Regions from separate parts of the Halomonas sp. B23F22_10 genome, predicted to be linked through region 3. Evidence: predicted binding sites of a transcription regulator. Region 3 holds the regulator's gene; each other region holds the start of a gene.
What was found. Region 3 encodes sigma-54, which starts transcription at its own class of promoters, with help from an activator protein. Its sites were predicted from a motif close to TGGCACNNNNNTTGCTNT; they were not measured.

Region 1: the regulator sigma-54 is predicted to act here: its motif matches at 3,525-3,542, upstream of urtA (urea ABC transporter substrate-binding protein).
Region 2: the regulator sigma-54 is predicted to act here: its motif matches at 3,325-3,342, upstream of glnA (glutamate--ammonia ligase).

What each region holds. Positions count from the first base shown of each region.
Region 1 covers NZ_JBIEKF010000001.1:528,299-535,163, reverse strand. The annotation lists gene urtC (urea ABC transporter permease subunit UrtC) at 1-448, opposite strand, end outside; gene urtB (urea ABC transporter permease subunit UrtB) at 452-2,056, opposite strand; gene urtA (urea ABC transporter substrate-binding protein) at 2,119-3,438, opposite strand; gene ACGTNF_RS02350 (tripartite tricarboxylate transporter permease) at 3,806-5,332, opposite strand; gene ACGTNF_RS02345 (tripartite tricarboxylate transporter TctB family protein) at 5,332-5,784, opposite strand; gene ACGTNF_RS02340 (Bug family tripartite tricarboxylate transporter substrate binding protein) at 5,781-6,770, opposite strand.
Region 2 covers NZ_JBIEKF010000007.1:75,551-82,415, reverse strand. The annotation lists gene ACGTNF_RS14870 (sodium-dependent transporter) at 1-484, opposite strand, end outside; gene ACGTNF_RS14865 (hypothetical protein) at 663-980, opposite strand; gene typA (translational GTPase TypA) at 1,140-2,966, opposite strand; gene glnA (glutamate--ammonia ligase) at 3,486-4,892, shown strand; gene ACGTNF_RS14850 (ZIP family metal transporter) at 4,990-5,703, opposite strand; gene ACGTNF_RS14845 (DUF4124 domain-containing protein) at 5,869-6,450, shown strand.
Region 3 covers NZ_JBIEKF010000002.1:420,756-427,620, reverse strand. The annotation lists gene pmbA (metalloprotease PmbA) at 1-511, shown strand, start outside; gene ACGTNF_RS06100 (HPr family phosphocarrier protein) at 613-882, opposite strand; gene rapZ (RNase adapter RapZ) at 887-1,786, opposite strand; gene ACGTNF_RS06090 (PTS sugar transporter subunit IIA) at 1,821-2,306, opposite strand; gene hpf (ribosome hibernation-promoting factor, HPF/YfiA family) at 2,310-2,621, opposite strand; gene ACGTNF_RS06080 (RNA polymerase factor sigma-54) at 2,734-4,134, opposite strand; gene lptB (LPS export ABC transporter ATP-binding protein) at 4,292-5,017, opposite strand; gene lptA (lipopolysaccharide transport periplasmic protein LptA) at 5,014-5,541, opposite strand; gene lptC (LPS export ABC transporter periplasmic protein LptC) at 5,538-6,122, opposite strand; gene ACGTNF_RS06060 (KdsC family phosphatase) at 6,127-6,684, opposite strand; gene ACGTNF_RS06055 (KpsF/GutQ family sugar-phosphate isomerase) at 6,699-6,865, opposite strand, start outside.

The DNA of each region.
Region 1 (6,865 bases), on a different contig from region 3:
CCAGCGCCAGCAGCCCCGGCGCCAGCAGCACCATCAGCAAGGCGAACCACGCCATGTCGAAGCCCTGCCAGTACCAGGGCAGGCTGTCCCAGTCGAGGAACACCATGAAGTCCGGCAGTACCGGATCGCCATAGACGCCCCGGTCGCCGATCTGGCGCATCAGGTACATGCCCATGGCGTAGCCGCCCAGGGCGAAGAAGGCGCCGTGGCCGAGGCTCAGGATGCCGAGATAGCCCCACACCAGGTCCAGCGCCACCGCCAGCAGCGCGAAGCTCAGGTACTTGCCGAGCAGGGTCACGGTATAGGTCGAGACGTGCAGCGGATGTCCCGCCGGCACGATCAAGTTGAGCAGCGTGACGACCGCCAGGGCGGCCAGCAGCACGCCGAGGAATATCTGCGTCGAGCGCTCGCGCAGCGGCCGCGACAGCCAGGATCTCGAAGCCAGCATGGATCAGCCCTCCGCCGCACGGCCCTTCTGCGGAAAGAGTCCGCGGGGGCGTTTCTGAATGAACAGGATGATGAACACGAGCACCAGGATCTTGGCCAGCACCGCGCCGGCCCAGGGCTCGAGCACCTGGTTGATGACGCCCAGCGACAGCCCGGCCACCAGGGTGCCCCACAGGTTCCCCACGCCGCCGAACACCACCACCATGAACGAATCGATGATGTAGTTCTGGCCGAGGTTGGGGCCCACGTTGGTCAGCTGCGACAGCGCCACGCCGGCGAGGCCGGCCACGCCGGAGCCCAGCGCGAAGGTCAGGATGTCGACCCGGGTCGCGCGGATGCCCATCGAGCGTGCCATGGCACGGCTCTGGGTCACGGCACGCACCTCCAGGCCCAGCCGGGTGCGGCGCATCACCAGCATCAGGCCGGCGAACACCAGCAGCGCGAAGCCCAGCACGAACAGGCGGTTGAGGGTCAGCGACAGGCCCTCGTTGATCATCAGCGAGCCGCTCATCCACTCCGGCGAGACCACCGTGCGGTTGAGCGGCGAGATCAGGGTGCGCACCAGCTGCTGGAGGATCAGGCTGACGCCGAAGGTGGCCAGCAGGGTCTCCAGCGGGCGGCCCTTGAGGAACTGGATGACGCTGCGCTCGATGACGATCCCGGCCAGCGCCGCGACCAGGAAGCCCGCGGGAATCGACAGCACCAGCGCCAGTCCCGGCTGGCCCGGCAGCAGCTGCTGCATGCCCCAGGTGGTGTAGGCGCCGAGCATGATCAGCTCGCCGTGGGCCATGTTGATCACGCCCATCACGCCGAAGGTGATGGCCAGGCCGATCGCCGCCAGCACCAGCACCGAGCCGAGCGACAGGCCGAAATACAGCGTCTGGATGCCGTCGTTCAGCTTCTGCTTCTGTTCGATGCCGGCCAGGGCCTCGGTGGCGGCCTCGGCCAGTGCCGCGTCGTCGCTGCGGGCGGCGGCGCTGAGCGCCGAGCGCACGGACGCATTCAGGCTGCCGGACAGCGCCTCCACCGCCTCGAGGTCGCCCCGCTCCAGGCGCTGGATGGCGATGGCCTGGGTCAAGAGCCGCCGCACCTCGTCGTCGGCCTCGTTGTCCACCAGGCCATTCAGCGGCTCGACCATCGCCGGGCTCACCTCGCCGAGCAGGTCACGGGCCGCCTCGCGGCGCGCCGAGACCGACGGGGCACGCAGGTCGAGCAGCGCCAGGGTGTTCTGCAGCTGGCCGCGCAGCGCATTGTTGATGCCGATGCGATCGAGATCGCGGCGCGACACTTCGCCGAGGTCCTCGTCGGAGAGCGCATCACGCACCGGCCAGTGGCGGCCGCGATTGGCAAGCACCACCACGAAGCGACCGCCGTCTTCCTGACGCTGCAGCTTGCCGTCGAGCAGCGCCTCGAGCCAGACGCGGCTCTGCGGATGGCCGCTGTCGGCGATGGCCGTCACGGCCTCGCCCTTGGCGGCGTAGGAATCGGTGTCCAGGGCCTCGAGCAGAGCCCGGCCGTCGTCATCGGGCGCGGCCAGGGCGGCCGGCGCGGCGAACGAGACGACGATCAGGCACAGCAGCCCCTGCACGAGGGAGCGAATCGTCCTCATGACCATGTCCTGTCAGTGGGAGAATGGAAGCCCCGGGCCGCGACCGCGGCCCGGGGAGCGGCTTATTCGGCCGAGGCCACCTCGGCGTCGGCGCCGCCACCGCAGCGTCCCTCGACGACGTTGTAGTTGCCGCAGCGCATCGGCGCGCGCCAGTCGCTGATCAGGTCGCGCGAGCCCGGCAGGTAGTCGGACCAGGCATCGCCGGCCACGGTGGACGGGGTCTCCCAGACGATGGAGAACTGGCCATTGTCCTGGATCTCGCCGATCAGCACCGGCTTGGTGATGTGGTGGTTGGGCATCATGGTGGCGTAGCCGCCGGTCAGGTTGGGCACGGACACGCCGATGATGGCGTCCTTGACCGCGTCGACCTCGGCGGTGCCGGCCTTGCGCACGGCCTCGGCCCACATGTTGAAGCCGATGTAGTGGGCCTCCATCGGATCGTTGGTGACCGCCATCTCGTCGCCGGTGTAGTCGATCCAGCTGTCGATGAAGTCGTAGTTGGTGTCGGTATCGACGCTCATGAAGTAGTTCCAGGCGGCCAGATGGCCGACCAGCGGCGCGGTGTCGATGCCGGACAGCTCCTGCTCGCCCACCGAGAAGGCCACCACCGGGATGTCCGCGGCGTCGATGCCCTGATTCCCGAGCTCGCGATAGAACGGCACGTTGGCGTCGCCGTTGATGGTCGAGACCACCGCGGTCTTCTTGCCCTGGCTGCCGAAGTCGGCGATGTCGGAGACGATGTTCTGCCAGTCGGAATGCCCGAAGGGGGTGTAGTTGACCATGATGTCGTCATCGGCCACGCCGTGGTCCTTGAGGTAGGCCTCGAGGATCTTGTTGGTGGTGCGCGGATAGACGTAGTCGGTGCCGGCCAGCACCCAGCGCTCCACGCCGACCTCGTTCATCAGATAGTCGACCGCCGGGACCGCCTGCTGATTGGGCGCCGCGCCGGTGTAGAAGACGTTCTCGGAGGACTCCTCGCCCTCGTACTGGACCGGATAGAACAGCAGGCCATCGAGCTCTTCGACCACCGGCAGCACCGACTTGCGCGACACCGAGGTCCAGTTGCCGAAGATCACGTCGACCTCGTCCTGGGCCAGCAGCTGGCGCGCCTTCTCGGCGAACAGCGGCCAGTCGGAGGCCGGGTCGACCACCACCGGCTCGAGCTCGCGGCCGAGCAGGCCGCCCTGCGCGTTCTGCTGCTCGATCAGCATCAGCATGGTGTCCTTGAGGGTCGACTCGCTGATGGCCATGGTGCCGGAGAGCGAGTGCAGGATGCCGACCTTGATCGGGTCCTCCTGGGCCATGGCGGGTGCCGAGACGGCGAGGCTCAGCAGGGTGGCGGCGAACAGACGCTTGGGCACGGCGGGCGAATGGGAACTCATGATCATCTCCTTGTCGATCCAGACGTAGTATTGGCGTTGTTATGAAGGGCGGTGGCACGCCACGGTGCACCATGCCCTACCCCCGCGGTGCAAGAGCTACGCCACATTCTGGATCAACCGGGATAAACATTAACTTTCAATAATTTAATGGATCCTCCAACACACTTCCTCCTGCCGATAGTGCCCTTCTGGTGCAAGTGTCGCACCGGCTTCGCTCCACGTTGGTGCCACCCCGAGGCGCTGGGAGGTCGCGGCCGAGGGCGCATGGTGTCGCTGTCGATATCAATGTCAGGCCGATAACGAAACGGGGACGCCGGCACGATGCCGACGCCCCCGTCAGGTGGCGGATGCGATCAGGTTCACGCCATCAGTCGCCGTCCGGGCCTCCGGTGCCGGTGGCCACCTTCATGCGACGGCGCAGCAGCGGGCCGACGATATAGGGCAGGATCAGGCCCAGGCCGGCGAACACCCACAGGCCGATGGCCAGGCCGCTGTCCCACAGGATGGTCCAGTCGCCGTCGGCGATGTCCATGGCGTGACGCAGGTTCTTCTCCATCTCCGGCCCCAGTAGCAGGCCGAGGATGATCGGCACCAGCGGTATCTCCAGCTTGCGGAAGAGATAGCCGGCCACGCCGAAGGCCACCATGAAGTAGAGGTCGAAGGCGCTGTTGCTGATCGAGTAGATGCCCACGAAGGCCACCATGGTGACGACCGGCAGCAGGTACTTCGGCGGCACCGACAGCAGCCGGACGAAGATGCCCACCAGCGGAATGTTCAGCACCAGCAGCAGGAAGTTGCCGATCAGCAGCGCCGCGATCACGCCCCAGACGATATCGGCGTTCTGGGTGAACATCAGCGGCCCCGGGGTGATGTTCAGCGAGATCAGCAGCGCCAGCAGCACCGCGGTGGTGCCGCTGCCCGGCACGCCGAGGGTCAGCATCGGCACCAGGGCGCCGCTGGAGGCGCCGTTGTTGCCGGCCTCGGGGCCGGCCACGCCGCGCGGGTCGCCCTCACCGAAGTAGCCCTTGCTGCCGACCACCTTCTTCTCGAGGGTGTAGCCGATGAAGCTGCCCAGGGAAGCCCCCGCACCGGGAAGCACACCGGCGATGAAGCCCAGGATGCCGCCGCGGATGCTCGACGGCATGATGCCGCGGATGTCGGCCCACTTCAGCGACAGCTTGTTGACGGTCATCTTTTCCTTGCCGCCGCCGGCCTTGTCCTCGATGAAGAACAAGAGCTCGGAGATGGCGAACAGGCCGACGATGGCGATGATGAAGTCGACGCCCTCGTAGAGCTCCAGCACGCCGAAGGTGTAGCGCTGCACGCCGGTGCTGTCGATGCCCATGGTGGAGATCATCAGGCCCAGGCAGGCCGCCACCACGGTCTTCATCGGGTTCTTGCCGGTGATGCCGCCGAGGGTGGCGAAGGCCAGCAGGAACAGTGCGAAGTACTCGGCCGGGCCGAAGGTCAGGGCGAACTTGGCCAGCAGCGGCGCCAGCAGGATCAGGCCCACGGTGGCGATCAGGCTGCCCATGAAGGAGGCCACGGCGGAGATCGCCAGCGCCTCGGCGGCCTTGCCCTTCTTCGCCATCGGGTAGCCGTCGAGACAGGTCATCATCGCCGGCTCGTCGCCGGGGATGTTGAGCAGAATCGAGGAGATGCGCCCGCCGTACATGGCCCCGGCATAGACCGAGGTGAGCATGATCAGCGCGGTTTCCGGCGGCAGGCCCAGGGAGAAGGCCAGCGGAATCAGGATCGCCACGCCGTTGGCCGGCCCGAGGCCCGGCAGCGCCCCGATCAGGGTGCCGAGGAAGGCCCCCAGCAGGGCGAACATCAGGTTATGCGGCGCCAGGGCGACGCCGAAGCCGTCGATCAGATAACCCAGCGTTTCCATCAGCTCACCTCCAGGACAGACAGCGGCCCCAGCGGCAGCGCCAGATCGAGGGCAAAGTTGAACACCAGGAACACCACCACGCCGGCCACGCCGCCGGTGACATAGGCCCGGACCGGAGAGGCGCCCATGCGCCAGCACAGCGTACCCACCGCCAGCAGGGTGCTGAGGATGAAGCCGAGCGGCTGCAGCAGCGCGGTGTAGGCGATCAGCACCAGCACCGCGATCACCAGCTCGATGCCGGTGCGGCTCCAGGGCCAGGCGTTATCCGGGTCGGGACGCACGATCAGATAGAGGCTGGACAGCGCCAGCACGACGGAAAGCAGCAGCGGGAAGGTCTCGGGGCCGACGCCCTCGGACCCGCCGAACGGTTCGGGAAACTGGGTAGCGCCCCAGCCGTACGCGACGGCCAGGGCGATCAACAGGACCCCGAAGATGCGGTCGTTGAAGGTCATTCCTGAATCAGCCCGATATCTTTGGAGAGTTGGTTGATGTCGGCGATCTGGTCGTTCACGAACTGCTCGAACTCACCGGCGCTCATGTGGAACGGCATCAGGCCGTTGCTGGCCATCACGTCCTTCCACTCCTGGCTCTCGTAGATGGTGTCCATGGCCTCCATCCAGTACTGCTTGGCGTCGTCGGAGACGTCGGCCGGCATGTAGAAGCCGCGCCAGTTCGGACCGATGGCGTCGATGCCCTGCTCGCGGGCGGTGGGGATGTCGCTGTACTCGCCCGGCAGGCGCTCCTCGGAGAGCACGGCCAGCACCCGCAGGTCACCGGATTCCATGAAGCCCTGGGCCTCGGTGATGTCGCCGGTGAAGGCATCGACGTGGCCGCCGACCACCTGGGTCATGGCCTCGCCGCCGTTGTTGTACGACAGGTAGGGAATCCGCGGCAGGTTCTCGACCCCGGCTTCCTGGGCGGCGATCAGCACCTTGAGGTGGTCCCAGCCGCCCTTGGCGCTGCCGCCGGCGAACTTGACGCTGCGCGGGTTTTCCTTGAGCGCGTCCATCAGCTCGGGCAGGTCGTCGTACTCGGAGTCATCGGCCACGGCGATCACGCCGTAGTCGGCGCCCAGCGCGCCCACCCAGTTGACCATGTCGGCGTTCATGCCCGGGAACTGGCCCTGGGCCAGACGGGTGGTGGTGGCGGTGGAGGCGGCCACCAGCAGCTGGTCGTCGCCGGCGCGCTTGCTGACGGTGTGGGCGAAGGCCACGCCACCGCCGGCACCGGCCATGTTGATGGTCTGCACGCTGGCCGGCACCAGGTCCAGCTGTTCCATCACGTTGCCCACGCTGCGGCAGGTGAAGTCCCAGCCGCCACCCGGGTCGGCGGGGGCGATGCATTCGACCTTGCCTTCCGGCTCGAAGGCCATGGAGGAACCGGCGCTGACGGTGAAGGCGGCGACGGCGACAAACTTGAGTGGCGTTCTCACGGACATTGTTGTTGTCCCCTCTGATGTTTTCGTTGGCAGATCGGGTCGGGCTTGTCGGACGCTGACACCTGCCTTACAATTCTGTAAGGCAGAACAGCGTT
Region 2 (6,865 bases), on a different contig from region 3:
TCAGCGCCGAGGCGCCGATGAACAGGCTGTGGTAGAGCGCCAGCAGCGGCGGCGAGGCCAGCAGGGCATCGAAGCTCGCGGCCACGGCCTCGGCGCCGGCGTGGCTGAGCCTTCCGGTGAGCATCAGCCCGGTGTAGTGGATCGCCCAGCCGGCGATCACCGAATAGAAGCTCAAGATGATGAAGGCCGAGGCGGCGCCCAGCCAGCCGATCGACTCCCAGCCGCGGGATGCCCGGTGGGTGCGGGTCAGGAAACGCATGCCCATGATCGGGCTGCGCCGGCTGTTGCGGCCGAGCATGGTCTCGGCGATCAGGATCGGGATGCCGACGGCGACGATGGTCAGGGCGTAGACCAGCAGGAAGGCGCCGCCGCCGTTCTCGCCGGCCAGGTAGGGAAAACGCCACAGGTTGCCGAGCCCCACCGCCGAGCCGACGGCGGCAAGCAGGAAGGTGCCCTTGTGCGTCCAGACGTTGTTCGTGCTCATCGTTACCCGGCGTTGGCGACCTGGTGACTCGGACCCAGGCCTCGCGAGCGGGCCATGGGTTGCTGCGCTGGGCGGTATGCCCCCATGGCCGTCACTGTGCGCCAGACGCGGGTCCCTTGACCAGATGGCTAGCGTTTAGGAGCCGTTGGCGATGGCGGATGGTAATCCGGGCGCCGGCTCAGTCCCGGTCGTCGTCCGCCTCGGGGTGACGCGGCTCGAGAGCACGCAGGGCATCGGGCAGGCGCACGGTGTCGCCGAGCGCCAGGTCGCCGACGTGCTGCTCGCGGCGGCCGTTGTCATCGGCGATCAGCGCTACCACCTCGCCGATGCTGGTGTCCTCGACGTGGGCGTCGACCCGCACCCGCACGGTGAAGCCGCGGAAATGGGCGCTGATGATGCTGCCCTCGTGAGGCTCCGGGTAGTCCTGGGGATGGTCCTGATAGTAGCGCAGCACGCTGGCGCTGCCGGGATCGTCCCATTCGACGTGCTTGTGCATCGGGCGGTCTCCTTGGTGAACGGAGGTCTCAGCATAGCCCCCGGCCGGGGCGCGAGGCCAACGTCGCAGTGGCCGACACGGATGCAGGGGGCGGAAACGAAAGAGCCCGCCATGATGGCGGGCTCTGGGGCGCAACGATTCGCGGTGCGTCGAAGCGGCTTACTTCTTCTTGGAACGCTTGCGCTCGTTCTCGGACAGCAGCTTCTTGCGCAGACGGATGTGGTTCGGGGTGATCTCGACCAGCTCGTCGTCGTCGAGGAACTCGATCGCCTGCTCCAGGGTGAAGCGGATCGGCGGCGTCAGCACCAGGTTCTCGTCGTTGCCGGACGCGCGCATGTTGTCGAGTTTCTTGGCCTTGGTCGGGTTGACGACCATGTCCTCGGCACGGCTGTTGATGCCGATCAGCATGCCTTCGTAGACCTCGGTGCCGTGCTCGATGATCAGCTTGCCGCGATCCTGCAGCGCGAACAGCGCGTAGGCCAGGGCCTTGCCGGAGACCATGGACACCAGCACGCCGTTGCGACGCTCGACCGAGGCGTCCGGCTTGAGGTCGCCGTAGTGGTCGAAGCGGCTGGTCAGGATGCCGGTGCCGGAGGTCAGGGTCAGGAACTGACCGCGGAAGCCGATCAGGCCGCGCGCCGGGATGATGAAGTCGAGACGCACCCGGCCCTTGCCGTCGGGATTCATGTTCTTGAGCTCGCCCTTGCGGTAGCCGAGCTCTTCCATGATGGCGCCCTGGTGCTGCTCCTCGCAGTCGATGATGACTTCTTCGTAGGGCTCCTGCTCCTGGCCGTCGATCTCGCGGATAATGACCTCGGGGCGGCCCACGGCCAGCTCGAAGCCTTCACGACGCATGCTCTCGATCAGCACCGAGAGGTGCAGCTCGCCGCGGCCGGAGACGATGAACTTCTCCGGGGAGTCGCCCTGCTCGACGCGCAGCGCCACGTTGTGGATCAGCTCCTGGTCGAGGCGATCCTTGATGTTGCGGCTGGTGACGAACTTGCCGTCCTTGCCGGCGAACGGCGAGTCGTTGACCTGGAAGGTCATGGACACGGTCGGCTCGTCGACGGTCAGCGCCGGCAGCGCCTCGACGGCGGCCGGGTCGCACAGCGTATCGGAGATCGCCAGATCCTCGATGCCGGTGATGCAGATGATGTCGCCGGCGGTGGCTTCGTCGGTCTGCACGCGCTCGAGGCCGAGGTGGGTCATCACCTGGCCGATCTTGCCGCGGCGGGTGTTGCCTTCCTTGGAGACGACGGTGACCTGCTGGTTCGGCTTGACGCTGCCGCGGGTGATGCGGCCCAGGCCGATGACGCCGACGTAGCTGTTGTAGTCCAGCGCGGAGACCTGCATCTGGAACGGGGCTTCCAGCTCGACCTTGGGCGGCTCGACGATGTCGACGATGGCCTCGAACATCGGGCGCATGTCGTCGCTCAGCTCTTCCGGCTCGGTGCCGGCGATGCCGTTGAGCGCGGAGCAGTAGACGATCGGGAAGTCGAGCTGCTCGTCGGAGGCGCCGAGGTTGTCGAACAGGTCGAAGATCTGGTCGATGACCCAGTCGGGGCGGGCGCCCGGGCGGTCGATCTTGTTGACCACGACGATCGGCTTGAGGCCCTGGTCGAAGGCCTTCTGGGTCACGAAGCGGGTCTGCGGCATCGGGCCGTCGACGGCGTCGACCATCAGCAGCACGGAGTCGACCATGGACATCACGCGCTCGACTTCGCCACCGAAGTCGGCGTGTCCCGGGGTGTCCACGATGTTGATGTGGTAGTCGCGGCCGTTGCCGTCATCCCAGCGGATCGCCGTGTTCTTGGCCAGGATGGTGATGCCGCGTTCCTTCTCCTGGTCGTTGGAGTCCATGATGCGCTCCTGGCCTTCGGCCTTGCGGTCCAGGGTGCCGGACTGCTGGAGGAGCTTGTCGACCAGGGTGGTCTTGCCGTGGTCGACGTGAGCGATGATGGCGATGTTGCGAAGATTCTCGATCACGACGGGATCCTGCTGGGAAAATTGGGGTGGCATTATAGGGTCAGGACCTCGACGCTACCAGCCTTGTGGCGTCCGGAATCCGGATCGTCGCGGTGTTTTTCGCCCGCGCGTCGCCGCGGGGCGCCTGACGCGGCGGCTGGGCGGCGGAAGCGTCGGGCTGGTGCGCAAGAAAAGAGGGCTGCACATATTTGGTGCATCAAGGGCGTGCGAGCGTCATCTTGGGGCGCATTACGGCGGACGAGACGGTGCCATGAGCGGGCATGATGCAGATTGGTGACTCTGCACTCTCATGAAGCAGGTTTTTTTCTTCTTTCTTCTCAGTCGTTTATGGAAATTATTTCGGCGAATTTCGCCATTTTGGCACGCCATCTGCATTATTTGGGGCAATGCCATGGTCGTGCATGGCGGCGTGGGCATCGCACCGACGTCATGCTACAACGTCGACTGGACACACCCGCGACCGACGACAGACAGATTCAGCGGAATATCATAACCAGCCACTGTACCCTGGAGGACCTCATGTCCGAGAAGACTCTCGCCCTGATCGAAGAACACGACGTGAAGTGGATCGACCTGCGCTTCACCGACACCAAAGGCAAGGAACAGCACGTCACCATTCCGGCCCGTGACGTCGATGAAGAGTTCTTCGAGAACGGCCAGATGTTCGATGGCTCCTCCATCTCCGGCTGGAAGGGCATCAACGAGTCCGACATGATTCTGCGCCCGGAAGACGGCACCGGCTTCCTCGACCCCTTCACCGAAGACGCCACCCTGATCCTGCGCTGCGACATCATCGAGCCGGCCACCATGCAGGGCTACGAGCGTGATCCGCGCTCCATCGCCAAGCGCGCCGAGGCCTACCTGCAGTCCACCGGCCTGGGCGACACCGCCTTCTTCGGTCCGGAGCCCGAGTTCTTCATCTTCGACGAGGTGCACTGGAAGGCCGACATCGAAGGCGCCATGTACAAGATCACCTCCGAGGAAGGCGCCTGGGCCACCGACCGTCAGGTCGAGGGCGGCAACCTGGCGCACCGTCCGCGCGTCAAGGGCGGCTACTTCCCGGTGCCCCCGGTCGACAGCTTCCACGACATCCGTGGCGCCATGTGCAACACCCTCGAGGCCATCGGCCAGTCCGTCGAGGTGCACCACCACGAGGTCGCCAACGCCGGCCAGAACGAGATTGGCGTCAAGTTCAACACCTTGGTGAAGAAGGCCGACGAACTTCAGGAAATGAAGTACGTGGTGCACAACGTCGCCCACGCCTACGGCAAGACCGCCACCTTCATGCCCAAGCCGCTGGTCGGTGACAACGGTTCCGGCATGCACGTCCACCAGTCCTTCTGGAAGGGCGGCGAGAACCAGTTCGCCGGTGACGAGTACGCCGGCCTGTCCGAAATGGCGCTCTACTACATCGGCGGCATCATCAAGCACGCCCGTGCCCTGAACGCCTTCACCAACGCCTCCACCAACTCCTACAAGCGTCTTGTGCCGGGCTTCGAGGCGCCGGTCATGCTGGCCTACAGCGCCCGCAACCGCTCCGCGTCCATCCGCATCCCCTACACCGCGAGCCCCAAGGGCAAGCGCGTCGAGGCTCGTTTCCCCGACCCGACCGCCAACCCGTACCTGTGCTTCGCGGCGATGCTGATGGCCGGTATCGATGGCATCAAGAACAAGATCCATCCCGGCGACGCCATGGACAAGAACCTCTATGACCTGCCGCCGGAAGAAGGCAAGTCCATCCCGACCGTCGCCGAGAGCCTGGACCAGGCCCTCGAGGCGCTGGCCGAGGACCGCGCCTTCCTGACCGAGGGTGGCGTGTTCACCGACGATATGATCGATGCCTACATCGAGCTGCTCGAGGAAGACGTGGAGCGCCTGCGCATGACCACGCATCCGGTCGAGTTCGACATGTACTACAGCTGCTGATGCCGCGCGGCGCCCGGCGCCGCGCTCCAGCACGCGAAAGGCACGCCCGTGGGCGTGCCTTTTTTGTGCGTCTTTCTCCCGGGGCCTCCGCCCGGGATCAGTAGATCAGCATATGGCCGCCGATGCCCATGGCGAAGCCGAACACCGCCCCCAGCGGCGGGCCCCAGTGGCGCTCGAGCCGGGCCTGGGGCGCCAGGTCCTGGAACACCGAGTAGAGGATGCCGCCGGCGGCGAACAGCATGATCGCGGCCACCGCGGACGGGTAGGCGGCCAGCCACCAGTAGCCGCTCAGGCCGGCTAGCGGCCCCAGCCAGGCCATGGCGAAGAACATCGTCAGCAGGCGTCGGGTCGAGTAGTGGGTGTTCTCGCGCAGCTCGCGATAGGCGTTGAAGCCCTCCGGCAGGTTCTGCAGCGTCATCAGCAGCGCCAGCAGCACGCCGCTGCCGCCGCCGTAGGCGAAGGCCGCGCCCAGGGCCAGGGCCTCGGGCAGGAAGTCGGCGAGCATGGCGGTGAGCTGGCTGGCGGGGGTGCCGTTGCGGTAGAGGGCGATATCGAGCGCCATGAAGGTCAGGCCGCCGGCGAGGAACCAGGCCATGGCCGGCGCCAGGTCCAGGGCCTCGAAGCTGTTCGGCACCAGCACCAGGGCCACCGCCGAGAGCAGCGCGCCGCCGCCGAAGGCGATGATGCCGTGGCGCAGCTCGTTCTCCAGCCAGTTCGGCCGGATGCGCTCCTCCTTGGCCACCCAGCCGCCCAGCGGCATCGCCATGCCGGCCATCAGGGTCAACGCTATCACCTTCTCCCACGCGTCCATGCCGCTCGCTCCTTGGCTTGTCGTGTCGCAGGATCATCCTACTCGCATTCGCCCGGCCCGCGAACGTGGATTCCGTTCCGGGGCCGGCCTGGTCTAGGCTTGGAGCATGATGACGGCAGGCGCAAGGCGCGCCATGGACGGCCGTCACGGACCCGGGAGAGACACATGCACAAGGTTGTCATGACACTGGCGCTGAGCCTGGCGCTGAGCCTGCCGGCGGCGGCACAGACCATCTATCGCACCACCGACGCCCAGGGCAACGTCGTCTTCACCGACGATCCAAAGCGCGGCGGCGAGGCGATGGAGCTCGATCCGCTCACCGTGGTGCCGTCGCGGCCGGTGCAGCCGCTGTCGAGTGCCTCGCCCGGGCGGGCCGACGGCACCACGCGCTATGGCGAGCCCGGCCAGCCCTTCATGCCCTACGACGTCTTCGCGATCGCCTCCCCCGAGCAGGAGACGACCCTGCCCACCGGCGCCGCGGGCAACGCCCAGGTGCGGCTCGCCATCCGCCCCGACCTGCGCGACGACCATCGCGTGCGGCTGCTGGTGGACGGCCAGGTCAGCCAGTCCGCCATGCACACCGACACCTTCCTGCTCTCCAACCTCAACCGCGGCGAGCACCGGGTGCAGGCCGAGCTGCTCGACGCCTCCGGCGCGGTGCGCCACCGCACCTCGCCGCTGACGCTCTTCGTCCAGCGGGCCAGCGTCAATCTGCCGAGCAATCCCAACAACCCCGCCAACAATTAGCTGCCCCCTCGCCGGCCACATCGACCGCTGTGTCCGGACGGCTCCCCGAGGCCCTGTGACCCGCCCCCGGCGCGTGACGACGGGCGCTTCGATGCCTTCGATCACGCCGACCGGGTGAGCGAGGGCAGCGCCTTCCGCCATGCCGAGGCGTTGCGCGGCGATCGTCCGCCCCGGGACGATCGCCGCCGGCGCGACCATGAGGCATGGCGAGCGCATCACGACCCGCGCGCGCCCCTTCGGAAGGCGCCCGAGCGGGAGTGAGCGCGACCTCGCAGTGCGTGCACCAGCTTGGTGCACTACCATGGTGCATGATCCCCATGTCGGATCAGCCGGTAGGCGACGCCATGTCGTCTTCCCCAAAGTGGCGCGCTTCTTGCAGAACTTGAGGGAGGCGCCTCTCCACTCCGCTGCCGGG
Region 3 (6,865 bases):
CGACGCGCTCTTCCCCGAGTGGTTCTCGCTGCAGGAGAAACCGCGACTGATGCGCGGCATGGCCAGCAGCGCCTTCGACGGCGATGGCGTGGCGACCCGCGACAACGTCTTCATCGACCAGGGGCGGCTGGCCAGCTACATGCTGTCCGCCTACAGCGCGCGGCGGCTGGGCATGGAGACCACCGGCAACGCCGGCGGCGCCCGCAACCTGCGCCTCACCGCGCCGCTCGAGTCCCAGGAGGCCCTGCTCGCGCGCATGGATCGCGGCGTGCTGGTCACCGAGCTGATGGGCCAGGGCGTCAACGGCGTCACCGGTGACTACTCCCGCGGCGCCGCGGGCTTCTGGGTCGAGAACGGCCGCATCCAGCATCCGGTGGAGGAATTCACCATCGCCGGCAACCTGGCGACGATGTTCCAGGGGCTGGTCGGCGTCGGCGACGACATCGACACCCGCGGCAGCGTCCACACCGGCAGCTGGCTGATCGACGAGATGACCGTGGCCGGCAGCTGAGCCGGCCCCGGTAACGACACTCCGGACATGAAATAAGCCCGCGAGATAATCGCGGGCTTTTTTGTGTTCGAGGCTCGGTCGTTGATCTATGGCGTATCGCGTCAGGTCTCTTCGTCGAAGCGGGCCTCGAAAAGGGCTTCCAGCGCGTCCAGCACCGCCTCGCTGTCGTCGCCGTCGGCCTCCAGGGTCAGCTCGGTGCCGCAGGGGGCGGCCAGCATCAGCAGCGCCATGATGTTGGCGGCATCGGCCTGCTGGTCGCCGTGGCAGACGAGGACCCGTGAGGCGAAGGGCTGGCAGCACTGCACCAGGCGGGTGGCGGCGCGGGCGTGCAGGCCGCGCTTGTTGGTCAGGGTGAGCTTGCGGCTGGGCACGTGACTAGCGGTCCTTGGCGTCGTTCGGGGCGGGGAGCGTGAGTTGCAGGCCGAGCTCGCGGTGACGCAGGCGAACGCCGGCGTGGGTCTCGGCGAGGCGCCGGGACAGCCGCTCGGCCAGGTAGGTGGAGCGATGCTGACCGCCGGTGCAGCCGATTGCCACGGTCAGGTAGCTGCGCTGGCTGGCCCGGTAGCGGGGCAGCCAGCGTTCGACCCAGGCCAGGATGTCGGCGGCCATCTCGTCGACCACCGGATAGCTCTCGAGGAAGGCGATCACGCTGTCGTCGCGGCCGGTCGCCTCGCGTAGCTGAGGGTCCCAGTAGGGGTTGGGCAGGCAGCGGACGTCGAACACGATATCGGCGTCGAGCGGCACGCCGCGCTTGAAGCCGAAGGACTCGAGGGTCAGTGTCAGCCCTTCGCGGCGATGGCCGGCCACCTGGTCGGTGATGCGGCCGCGCAGGTCGTGCACCGAGAGTCGCGAGGTGTCGATCAGCAGGTCGGCGAGGTCGCGGATCTCCGCCAGGGCGTCTTCCTCGCGGTCGATCGCCTCGGCCAGCGTCATCTCGGTGTCTCGGGTCAGGGGGTGGCGGCGCCGGGTGGCGGAATAGCGCTCCAGCAGAATGCGTGCGTCGGTGGTCAGATAGATCACCTGGCACTGGATGTCGCGGGAGCGGACGTCATCGAGCAGCGCCGGGAAGCGCTCCAGGGCGTGGGGCAGGTTGCGGGCGTCGATGCTGACCGCCACGGCGCTGCGCAGGGACTGACCGCTGCGCAGCTCGTCGACCAGCGGGCCAAGCAGCATAGCCGGCAGGTTGTCGATGGCGTAGAAGCCGAGGTCCTCGAGGGCCTGCAGGGCGATCGACTTGCCGGAGCCGGAGCGTCCGCTGATGATGACGAGCTGCATGACGGGTCGGGTCTCCTGGTCGAGGCGGCGGCGCTCAGCCGCGACCGCTGGCGGCCGGTGCCTGTCGTCGGATGGCGTCGAGGAGGCTGTCGTGAAGCTCGCGCTGGCTGCCGGCCCGGCGCAGGGCGCTGCGGGTCTCGGCGTCGTTCATCACGCTGGCCACCTGGCCGAGCAGGGCGAGATGGGCGTCGTCAGCTTCCTCGGGAACCAGCAGCACGAACACCAGGTCGACGGGTTCGCCGTCGATGGCATCGAAGTCGACCGGTTCGGCGAGCTTGAGAAAGCCGGCGATGGGCGCCTTGCAGTGCGGGTTGCGGGAATGGGGAATGGCGACCCCGTGCCCGATGCCGGTGCTGCCCAGCCGTTCGCGCCCGATCAGCCGGCTGAAGACTTCCTGGCTGTCGAGACTCGGAATGTTCTGGGCAATGAAGGTGCTGAAGAATTCCAGCACTCGTTTCTTGCTCCCCCCGGGCACGCCGAAGAGGGTGCGCTCGGGGGGAAGGATGGTTTCAAGAGACATGGCTCAGCGGACGCTTGCGGCGCCCTGGGCGCGGGCCTGGGTCTTTTCCTTGTGCTTGACGAGCTGGCGGTCCAGCTTGTCGGCAAGGGCGTCGATGGCGGCGTACATGTCGGCATCCATCGCTTCGGCGTGCAGATCGGCACCGGCGGCGTGCAGCGTGCAGGCGGCCTGCTGGCGTTCTTTTTCGACGGAGAGCGTGACCTGAACGGTGGTGATGTTGTCGTAGTGACGTTCCAGGCGGGAGAGCTTCTCCTGCACGTAGTCACGCAGGGGCTCGGTCAATTCCACGTGATGGCCGGTGAGGTTGACTTGCATGACACGCTCCTTGCTCCTTGGGTGGTGACTCGATTGTAACCCTTTTTGGTGCCTTGCAAACCCCCCGCGACAGACGCGTTTTCACGCTCTGGAAATCGCCTTCGGCGGGGTCTCAGCCGAGGCGTTTCCGCTGGCTGGAAGACGGGATGTGCATCGCTTCGCGATACTTGGCGACGGTGCGACGGGCGACCTCGATGCCCTCCTCGGCGAGCAGGGTGACCAGCTTGCTGTCGGACAGCGGCTTGCGTGGCGGCTCGCCCTCGATCAGCTTGCGGATGCGGGCGCGGATCGCGGTGCTGGAGTGGGCGTCCTCGCCGTCGCCGACCTGGCTGGAGAAGAAGTACTTGAGTTCGAAGACGCCGCGCGGCGTGTGGATGAACTTCTGGGTGGTGACCCGGGAGATGGTCGATTCGTGCATCTCCACGGCCTGGGCGATGTCGGCCAGGATCAGCGGCTTCATGGCTTCCTCGCCGCGCTCGAGGAACTCGATCTGGCGGGTCATCACCTCGTGGCCGACCCGCAGCAGGGTATCGTTGCGGCTGGCCAGGCTCTTGATCAGCCAGCGCGCCTCCTGCAGGTGGTCCTTGAGAAATTGGTTGTCGTCGCTCTTGTCCGCGCGCTTGATCAGCGCCGCGTAGTCGGGCTGGATGCGCAGCCGCGGCATCGCCTCCGGGTTGAGCTCGACGCGCCAGCCCTGTGGGGTGTGGCGGGCGATCAGGTCGGGAATCACGTAGTCGCTGTCGCCGCTGGCGAATTCGCTGCCCGGCCGTGGGTCGAGGCCGCGGATCAGGGCGATGACCTCGTCGAGGGTGTCGTCGTCCAGCCCCAGGCGCCGCTTGAGCAGCCGGCGATCGTTGCCGGCCAGGGCCTCCAGGAACTGGCGCACCAGGCGCCGGGCCTGGGGCAGCAGCGGGGTGTCATCGGGCAGGGTGGCGAGCTGCAGCAGCAGGCACTCGCGCAGATCGCGGGCGAACACCCCGGTGGGCTCGAACTGCTGCAGGCGCAGCAGCACCGCTTCGACCTCGCGGGTGGCGAGCCCCTCGAGGGCCTGGGCGCGCAGGCCATCGCGCAGCTCGTCCAGCGGCTGATCCAGATAGCCGTCCGGGGTCACGGCATCGATCAGGCTCTCGGCGATGCGCCTCTCGCGCTCATCGAGACCGCTCATCGCCAGCTGCCAGACGAGATGGCTCTGCAGGCTCTGGTCGGCGGCCTGACGTTCGAAGTCGGGGGCCTCACCGCTGCCGCCGGCGTCCTGGAAGGTGTCGGACCAGTCGCTGTCGACGCTCAGCTCTTCCGGGATCTCGTCCGACCAGTCGTCGTCCGGCGTCTCGCTGACGGCCTGTTCGCCGAAGTCGTCCTCGAGCTCGAGCATGGGATTGGCCTCGAGGGCCTGCTGGATCTCCTGGCGCAGATCGAGGGTCGAGAGCTGCAGCAGGCCGATGGCCTGCTGCAGCTGAGGGGTCATGGTCAGCTGGGTGCCGACACGCAGTTGAAGGGATGCCTTCATGGCCATGGGCGAGCGGTCCGATCCTGCGGTAAAGAGGTCTTCCACCCTAGTGCCCGGGCGTCCGCCATGCAAGCGTGTTCGCAGCAATTAGCGTGCCAACGGCAATCGCCATGCCCGTCTGTGCATGGCGTTAGTATATCAGTGACTTGCGAAGGCCAAGGGGTCAGAGACGGAAGTCCTGGCCCAGATAGACGTCGCGCACCCGCTGGTTGGCGAGGATCTCCTCGGCGTCACCGTCGGCGATGATCTGGCCGTCGCCGACGATGTAGGCGCCGTCGCAGATGTCCAGCGTCTCGCGCACGTTGTGGTCGGTGATCAGCACGCCGATCTCGCGCGCCTTGAGCTGGCGGATGATGCCCTTGATGTCGCCCACCGAGATGGGGTCGACGCCGGCGAAGGGCTCGTCGAGCAGGATGAAGTCGGGTTCGGTGGCCAGCGCCCGGGCGATCTCGACCCGCCGGCGTTCGCCGCCGGACAGGCTCATGCCCAGGTTGTCGCGGATGTGGGTGATGTGGAACTCCTCCAGCAGCGCCTCCAGGCGCGCCTTGCGGCCGCTGCGGTCGAGATCGCGGCGGGTCTCGAGGATCGCCATGATGTTGTCGGCCACCGACAGCTTGCGGAAGATCGAGGCCTCCTGAGGCAGGTAGCCGATCCCGGCCTGGGCGCGCTGGTGCATGGCGGCGCCGGAGAGGTCGCGGTCGTCGATGGCGACACGGCCGGCGTCGGCACGGACCAGGCCGACGATCATGTAGAAGGAGGTGGTCTTGCCGGCCCCGTTGGGGCCCAGCAGGCCGATGATGCGGCCCTGCTGGATCTCCAGGCTGATGTCGTGGACCACGCGGCGACGCTTGTAGCTCTTGGCCAGGTTCCGGGCGCTGAGGGTCTTCATGGGCCGTCCTGTTGTTCCGGCTCGAGGGTCATGCGCACGCGCTGGCTCTCGCCGACGCCCTGGGCATCGGAGCGCGCCTGCACCACCCGGCGATCGAGGAAGTATTCGAGGTAGCCGCCGTCGAAGGTGTCGCCGCCCTGGTGAAGTTCGGCCTGGTCGACCAGCTCGATGCGCCGCTCGGCCACGTGGTAGATCACGGTGCGGCCCCAGGCGCGGACCAGCGGCTGGTCCGGGGAAGGCTTCTGCTCCAGGTAGGCGCGCTGGCCGGTAGCGGTGGCGGTGGTCAGCTGGCCGGCGTCGTTGCGCTGGATCTCCACGCGGTCGCCGGTCAATTGCATGCTGCCCTGCTGGATGCGCACGTCGCCCTGGTAGACGGCGGTGCCGGCGCGATCGTCGAGATCCAGCCGGTCGGCCTCGACCTGGATGGGGGCGCTGGCATCGCCTTCCAGTGCCAGGGCGGCGGGGGCGGCCAGCATCGTGGCGAGCAGCGCCGCGCTGAGCAGTGAAGCGAGGGGTCGCGTCATGACTCGGGGTCCTCCTGGGTGTCCGGCGGGTGGTGGCCGCGCACATTGTCGGTCAGTCGGGCGCGGTTGTCATCGAGCCAGGCGTCGAAGCGCTCGCCGCGCATCCACTGCGGTGGCTGGCTGAGTCGCGCCGGCGTGTCGCTCCAGGCGTGACCGGCGATGCTGTCGTAGTGCAGGAGCTCGGTCTCGAGCCGCCAGCGCTCCTCGGGGGCGGTCAGTACCGCCTGGCCCTCGAGAGTGAGCAGGCGCTGCCCGTCTTCCAGGCGTCCACGCTGAGCGTCGGCCAGCCACAGTCGGCCCTCGCTGTCGCGGAGCTCGGCGTGGGGCGTGGTCAGTCGGGTGGCGTCGTCGACGGGCGTGTGCTCCAGGCGCGGCGTGGTCAGGCGCTGGTGCGGCGCGCCCTGGGTATCGAAGCGCGTCAGGTGCGCGTCTTCCAGATAGTAGTCGGGCTCTCCCGTCTCGCCCTGGGGCGCGGGGCCCGGCGGTGCGTCGGGGCGCTGGTCGAGCAGCGCCAGGCCGCCGCCGAGGGCGAGCAGCAGCAGGAACAGCCAGGTGCGAAAGCCGGGGCGGGGGAGGCGCATGGCGTCAGTCCTGGCCGTTCAGATAGGTGTCGAGCACGGCATCCAGCCGGCCCTGGGCCCGGAGCAGGGTGTCGCAGATCTCGCGTACCGCGCCATGGCCGCCCTCGCGCTCGGTGATCCAGTCGGCGTGCTGGCGGATATAGCTCGGCGCGCCGGGCACGCTGATGCCGACGCCGGCCTGGTGGATCGGGGCCAGGTCGGGCAGGTCGTCACCGCAGTAGGCGACCTCGGAGAGGTCCAGCGCCAGGTCCCGGCACAGCTGGCGCAGCGTCGGCAGCTTCTTCTCGATGCCCTGATGGAGATGCCGGATGCCGAGCGCGCTGGCGCGGCGAGTGACCATCGGCGAGTCGCGGCCGGTGATCAGTGCCACCTGAATGCCGGCTCGCTGCACCAGCTTGAGGCCGTGGCCGTCGAGGGTGTGGAAGGCCTTGAGGCTGTCGCCGTCGGCATCGAAGTAGAGGCGGCCGTCGGTCAGCACGCCATCCACGTCCAGGGCCAGCAGGCGCACATGGCGCAGCCGTTCGACCAGATCCGGGTGCTGCAGAGGGGCGTCGAGGGACATGGAATCTCCTTGGGTCAGATGACGCCGCTGGCCAGCAGGTCATGCATGTGCAGGGCGCCTACCGGGCGGCCGTCGTCGCCCACCACGGCCAGGGCGGTGATGCGGTTGTCTTCCATCAGGCGCACGGCCTCGGCGGCCAGGGTGTCGGGCGAGACCCGCTTGCCGGGCACGGTCATCACCT